Linked DNA regions of Zobellia nedashkovskayae. The protein of the gene in region 1 interacts with the protein of each later gene in a pairwise test. Links are inferred from orthologs where the notes say so. Each region holds a gene or a part of one and is shown on either strand. Other genes may lie near its edges.

What was found.
Region 2: the proteins of gyrA (region 1) and gyrB interact in binary tests that used the Escherichia coli proteins (3 or more experiments, as listed by UniProt). The link is inferred for Zobellia nedashkovskayae from one-to-one orthologs.

Annotation. Positions count from the first base shown.
Region 1 is NZ_JADDXR010000002.1:2,852,253-2,855,686, reverse strand. What follows is about bases 35-3,134. They hold gyrA (DNA gyrase subunit A), read right to left. Parts: upstream 2,805-3,134; coding sequence 264-2,804; downstream 35-263. Other genes in these bases: IWB64_RS11930 (ATP-dependent Clp protease ATP-binding subunit), read left to right, coding at 3,050-3,134; IWB64_RS11940 (tetratricopeptide repeat protein), read right to left, coding at 35-220. Also shown: more of IWB64_RS11940, read right to left, coding at 1-34; more of IWB64_RS11930, read left to right, coding at 3,135-3,434. UniProt on the Escherichia coli protein: A type II topoisomerase that negatively supercoils closed circular double-stranded (ds) DNA in an ATP-dependent manner to maintain chromosomes in an underwound state.
Region 2 is NZ_JADDXR010000002.1:335,407-338,722, forward strand. What follows is about bases 66-3,047. They hold gyrB (DNA topoisomerase (ATP-hydrolyzing) subunit B), read right to left. Parts: upstream 2,542-3,047; coding sequence 589-2,541; downstream 66-588. Other genes in these bases: IWB64_RS01425 (hypothetical protein), read right to left, coding at 66-502; asnB (asparagine synthase B), read right to left, coding at 2,901-3,047. Also shown: more of IWB64_RS01425, read right to left, coding at 1-65; more of asnB, read right to left, coding at 3,048-3,316. UniProt on the Escherichia coli protein: DNA gyrase negatively supercoils closed circular double-stranded DNA in an ATP-dependent manner to maintain chromosomes in an underwound state.

The DNA.
Region 1 (3,434 bases):
TTGCTAAATCGGCATAAGCTTTACCACTTACGAAGTAATACTGTGCCTGTAACTTTGGATCTGCTCCTGATATAGAACCAGAAACAGCTTCAAGTGCACTACTAGCTGATGCGGCATCGCCGGCTTTCATAGCCTTTTCGGCTGCTTTTATTTCGTTCTTCTGTGCGAATCCTACCATGCAAAAACAAAGGCTCGCGACTAATAAAAATCTACGTTTCATTTTCAAATTAATTAAATATTAGTGTTATAATTATGGTTCAAATTTATTCTTCTTCTGTTCCTTCTGCCTCATCATTATCAAGAGCCGTGCCACCTTCTTCGGCATCCACGTCTATATCTAACAGATCAGCCTCTTCCAATTCATCTTCATCCTTCATAACCTTGGCCACAGCTGCAATAGAATCATTACCCTTAAGGTTGATCAAACGTACCCCTTGAGTAGCTCTTCCCATAACACGAAGATCTTCAACACTCATACGAATTGCGATACCTGATTTATTGATAATCATCAAGTCATCTGAGTCTGAAACATTTTTTAAAGCAACAAGTCCACCTGTTTTTTCAGTAATAGAAATAGTTTTAACTCCCTTACCACCTCTGTTGGTAATACGGTAATCATCTATATTAGATCGTTTACCATATCCATTTTCAGAAACAACAAGAAGGTTTTCTTCCATATCATGAACGGACACCATACCAATAACTTCATCGTTATCATCGGCTAAAGTAATACCACGCACACCAGAGGCATTTCTACCCATTGGTCGTGTCTTACTTTCTTCAAAACGTATGGCCTTACCAGATTTCAAGCCTAAGAATATTTGGCTTGCACCAGTAGTCAATTTTGCTTCTAGCAACTCATCATCTTCGCGAATACCAATGGCATTTATACCATTTTGTCTAGGACGTGAATATTGCTCCAAGCTTGTTTTCTTGACCACACCTTTTTTGGTAGCCATAATAACGTAGTGACTGTTTACGTATTCCTCATCCTTAAGATCTTGAGTACAGATAAACGCCTTAACGTTATCATCTTGCTCAATGTTAATAAGGTTTTGAATTGCCCTACCTTTTGAAGTTCTACTACCTTCCGGTATTTCGTAAACACGCATCCAGAAACATTTTCCTTTTTGTGTAAAGAAGAGCATGTACTGGTGGTTAGTTCCTATGAACAAATATTCTAAGAAATCTTCATTTCTTGTGGATGATGCTTTTTGACCAACACCACCTCTGTTTTGTGTTTTATATTCAGAAACTGGTGTTCTTTTAATATATCCGGCATGAGAAATAGTAATCACTACTTGCTCATCAGGAATCATATCTTCGATACTTAAATCCCCTCCGGCCAAATTAATTACAGAACGACGCTCATCACCATATTTTTCTCTAATTTCTATGAGCTCTTCCTTAATAATATCCATTCTTCGCTCTTTTCTAGCCAAGATGTCTTTAAGGTCTGCTATAGTCAAAATAACCTCATCGTATTCAGCACGTAATTTGTCTTGTTCAAGACCCGTTAACTGACGAAGTCTCATTTCAACTATCGCTTTTGCTTGAATCTCGGTAAGCTTAAAGCGCTCCATCAAGTTTTCTCTAGCTTCATCTGCATTAGATGATGCTCTTATGATAGCAATTACTTCATCTATATTATCAGAAGCAATAATTAAACCTTCTAAAATATGGGCACGAGCCTCAGCTTTCTTAAGTTCAAACTCTGTACGTCTTACAACTACTTCGTGACGGTGTTCCACAAAATAGTGAATCATCTCTTTTACGTTCAACAACCTTGGACGGCCATTTACCAACGCAATGTTATTAACACTAAAAGAGTTTTGTAATGCCGTATACTTATATAAGGTATTAAGAACGATGTTTGGAATAGCATCTCTTTTCAAAATATAAACGATACGCATCCCGTTTCTATCCGATTCATCCCGGATAGTCGATATACCTTCTATTTTCTTTTCGTTGACAAGATCGGCAGTTTTCTTGATCATATCTGCCTTATTGACCTGATATGGAATCTCGGTAACGACTATACACTCCCTACCTTGAACCTCTTCAATAATAGCTTTGGCTCTTATTTTTACTCTACCTCTACCGGTATGAAAAGCCTCTTTAACGCCTTCATAACCATAAATAGTCCCTCCTGTAGGAAAATCCGGTGCTTTAATATAGGTTATGATCTCATCGATCTCTATATCATTGTTTTCGATATAGGCAATAGTTCCGTTCACTACCTCTGTAAGGTTGTGCGGCGGCATATTAGTTGCCATACCTACTGCAATACCTGAAGCTCCGTTTATCAACAAGTTGGGTACACGGGTAGGAAGAACCGTAGGTTCTTGCAAAGAATCATCAAAGTTTAATTGATGATCTACAGTATCCTTATCTATATCCGCCAACATGTCATCGGCGATCTTTCGCATCCTTGCCTCAGTATAACGCATAGCCGCAGGGCTATCACCATCTACCGATCCAAAGTTACCTTGCCCATCTACAAGCATGTAGCGTAAACTCCACTCTTGCGCCATACGCACCATAGAATCATAAACGGACGTATCACCATGAGGGTGGTACTTACCTAAAACCTCACCTACAATACGTGCAGACTTCTTATGAGAGCTACTGGAACGAACTCCAAGCTCATGCATTCCGTACAACACCCTTCTATGAACGGGTTTTAGACCATCCCTGACATCAGGTAATGCACGTGACACAATGACTGACATCGAATAGTCGATGTAAGCAGATTTCATTTCGTCTTCGATGTTAATCGGGATCAATTTTTCTCCTTCTGCCATTTTTAAATCCTAGAATTACTTTAGTTAAAAAACATGCCAATATACGTAAAATGATAGCCTTTAAAGCACATACGGCTTTCTTTATTAAACAATTTATCAACACTTTTTTTTACACTAAAAATTGTCGGTTCTCATTAACACCTATTCCTTTTTCATTATTTCCGGATACTTTATCTAATATTAGGTACACTATTTGCGTTAGATTGGTATAGTTTTAGTAATTTTATAGATGAAAGGATAAATTTATGGATGATAATTTTTCACCGAGAGTAAAAGACGTAATTGCTTATAGTAAAGAGGAGGCGCTACGGTTAGGCCATGATTTCATTGGTACCGAGCATCTAATGTTAGGGCTTTTGCGAGATGGTAATGGCAAAGCAATTAGTATTCTTGACGCTATGGAGGTCGATTTAGATCATCTTAGGCGAAAGGTTGAAATTCTTAGCCCTTCCAATCCAAACCCGAATAGTTTACAAAAAGATAAAAAGAACCTGCATTTGACGAGGCAGGCAGAGCGAGCCCTAAAGACTACGTTTTTAGAAGCTAAGCTTTTTCAGAGTTCCTCGATCAATACTGCACATTTATTATTATGTATTTTGAGAAATGAAAATGACCCCACCACGAAACTAC
Region 2 (3,316 bases), 2.5 Mb from region 1 along the record:
CCCATGGATCAGAATACACTTCAATAAACTGACTGTATTTAGGATTGACAACTTGCATTAAGTATTCTTCTTCTTTCTTTTTATTTTTCAAAGAAACCATTTGGTTAGTATACATGGTATACCCTTTGTTCATGTATTTAGAAGCATCCGTTTTACCCCACTTAGTAGCATCATTCATGAAGTTACTTTGGTTGTTGAGCTTCTCTAGCCCAGAAGGTGCCATATACAAATCGACAATTTCTTCCGCTTTAACACGAACCTTTTCGCCATCTGGCTTAATAAACTTGATTTCATTAATCTGACCTTTCTTACGATCTACATCTTTAATGTCGGCTTCCCATTTGGTGCCATCTTTAAGGGTAACATAAGCTGGTTTTTTTCGAGAGTAAGAAGAATAAGCTGGATCGAACGCGGCTTGTTGTTCGCGCTCTTTTAAACTCTCTTGCCCAAAACAAACAACGCTGGACATAAATAATACCATTGATACTAATTGTAATTTCATAATAGGGGTTTAGGATTATTGCACTACCCCTAAAATAGTTCGTCCGCCAAGTGGCGGACGAATATTTGTTGTGAAAACACTAATTGTTATGCATCAATGTTTGCATAAACAGCATTTTTCTCTATAAATTCTCTTCTTGGAGGAACTTCATCACCCATTAACATAGAGAATACTCGATCAGTTTCAGTAGCATTATCTATCTGAATTAGACGTAACGTTCTAAATTCTGGGTTCATTGTAGTATCCCATAACTGATTAGCATTCATCTCACCAAGACCTTTATAACGTTGGATGCTTACACCTCCACTATAGCTATCAGCTATTTCATCACGTTCCTTATCAGACCATGCATATCGTTTTTTAGCCCCTTTCTTCACCAAATATAAAGGTGGTGTAGCAATATAAACGTGCCCGCTTTCTATAAGCTCCCGCATGTACCTAAAGAAGAACGTTAGAATTAGTGTTTCAATGTGACTACCATCTACATCGGCATCACACATAATCACTACTTTATGATAACGTAGTTTCTCTAAGTTCAATGCTTTACTATCTTCTTCCGTACCAATAGTAACTCCTAACGCGGTATAGATATTTTTAATCTCCTCGTTTTCAAAAACCTTATGTTGCATGGCTTTTTCTACGTTCAGAATCTTACCTCGTAAAGGAAGAATTGCCTGAAATTTACGGTCACGACCCATCTTGGCCGTACCACCTGCGGAATCACCCTCAACAAGGAATACTTCACATTGTGCAGGATCTTGTTCAGAGCAATCTGAAAGTTTACCAGGTAAACCACCAATACTCATTACAGTCTTACGCTGTACCATTTCACGAGCTTTAGTAGCTGCGTGACGTGCTTGAGCCGCAAGTATTACTTTTTGTACTATTATTTTAGCATCGTCCGGATGCTCTTCTAAGTAATTAGATAACATTTCTGAAACAGCCTGCGAAACTGCAGATGAAACTTCACGGTTACCCAACTTAGTTTTTGTTTGACCTTCAAATTGAGGCTCTGCGACCTTAACAGAAACAATAGCAGTAAGACCTTCTCTAAAGTCATCTCCTTGAACCTCGAATTTTAACTTCTCGAGCATTCCCGAAGCATCTGCGTACTTTTTTAAAGTAGTTGTAAGACCTCTTCTAAAACCTGAAAGATGTGTACCACCTTCATGTGTATTAATGTTGTTTACATACGAGTGCAAATTTTCTGTGTAACTCGTATTGTAAATCATAGCGACCTCAACTGGAATGTCGTTTTTCTCGCCTTCCATTGAAATTACACCGTTAATCAACGGCTCTCTGTTACTATCAAGAAACTTAACAAATTCCTTAAGCCCTTCGTCTGAGTAAAAGACCTCAGAAAGAAATTCTCCTTCCTCGTCTTTTTGCCTCTTATCTGTAATAGTAATAGTTACTCCTTTATTCAAAAACGAAAGCTCACGCATTCTGTTCGACAAAGTTTCATAACTATACTCTATTGTTTGCTGAAAAATTTGATCATCCGGATGAAAAGTAACCATTGTACCTCTTTCATCTGTCTCGCCAATACTCTTTACAGGATACATTGCTTTACCGCGCTCGTATTCCTGCTCCCAAATTTTACCATCTCTATAAACGGTTGCTTTTAGGTTATCAGAAAGTGCGTTCACTACGGAAACACCAACACCGTGAAGTCCACCAGACACCTTATAGGAATCCTTATCAAACTTACCACCGGCACCAATTTTGGTCATAACCACCTCTAGAGCGGATATGCCTTCTTTTTTATGTAAATCTACCGGAATACCCCTACCGTTATCACGAGTGGTAATGGAGTTGTCTTCGTTTATTATGACACTAATTGTATCACAATGACCGCCCATAGCTTCATCTATGGAGTTGTCAACCACCTCATATACCAAGTGGTGAAGACCTCTAACGCCCACATCTCCAATATACATGGATGGACGCATACGTACATGTTCCATACCCTCTAGGGCCTGAATACTGTCCGCGGAATATTGATTCTTTTTTTCTTCTTTATTAGCTTCTTCGCTCATAAAATTAACTAGTTTTAGACTTAATTTTTGGCAATCTCACAAATATACGGAAAACCCCATAAAATATGGGGTTCTGAGAGGGGTCATAACCTCTAAGTTATCAACAAAAATTGTGGAAAAATGCGATTATAGCATTCTATCTAAATTAGCCTAGGTTTAAAGCTTATGTTTCTCAAAATCACACTATAAAAACTAGTTGTTCTCTTGAGACCAAACTCTGAAACTTATGAACTCTTAAATAATTAGGTTATATCTAAACTATAATTGGCAATTATAGGTCCAAAAGAAAAGACCTGCTGGCATTTATCGCGCAACAGGTCAATTCCTAGCTAATTATATAAATACCGTCAAAAATGGTTCTAATACGCATCATCGTGTACGTTCGCCACTGCTCTACCAGAAGGATCGTTCATGTTTTTGAACGCTTCATCCCACTCCAAAGCTATTTGTGTACTACATGCCACAGATGCTTCTTGAGGCACACATAGTGCTGCAGCATCTGATGGGAAATGAGATTCAAAAATAGAACGGTAATAGAATTCTTCTTTTGAAGTTGGTGTCTGAATAGGGAAACGGAATTTGGCGTTTGCCAATTGCTCATCTGAAACCTCATCGTTAACCACAACCTTCAATGTATCGATCCAGCTGTATCCTACTCCATCAGAGAATTGTTCTTTTTGTCTCCATGCTACGCTTTCTGGCAACATATCTTCAAAAGCTTTACGAACAACCCATTTCTCCATACGCTCGCCATTGATCATCTTATCTTTTGGGT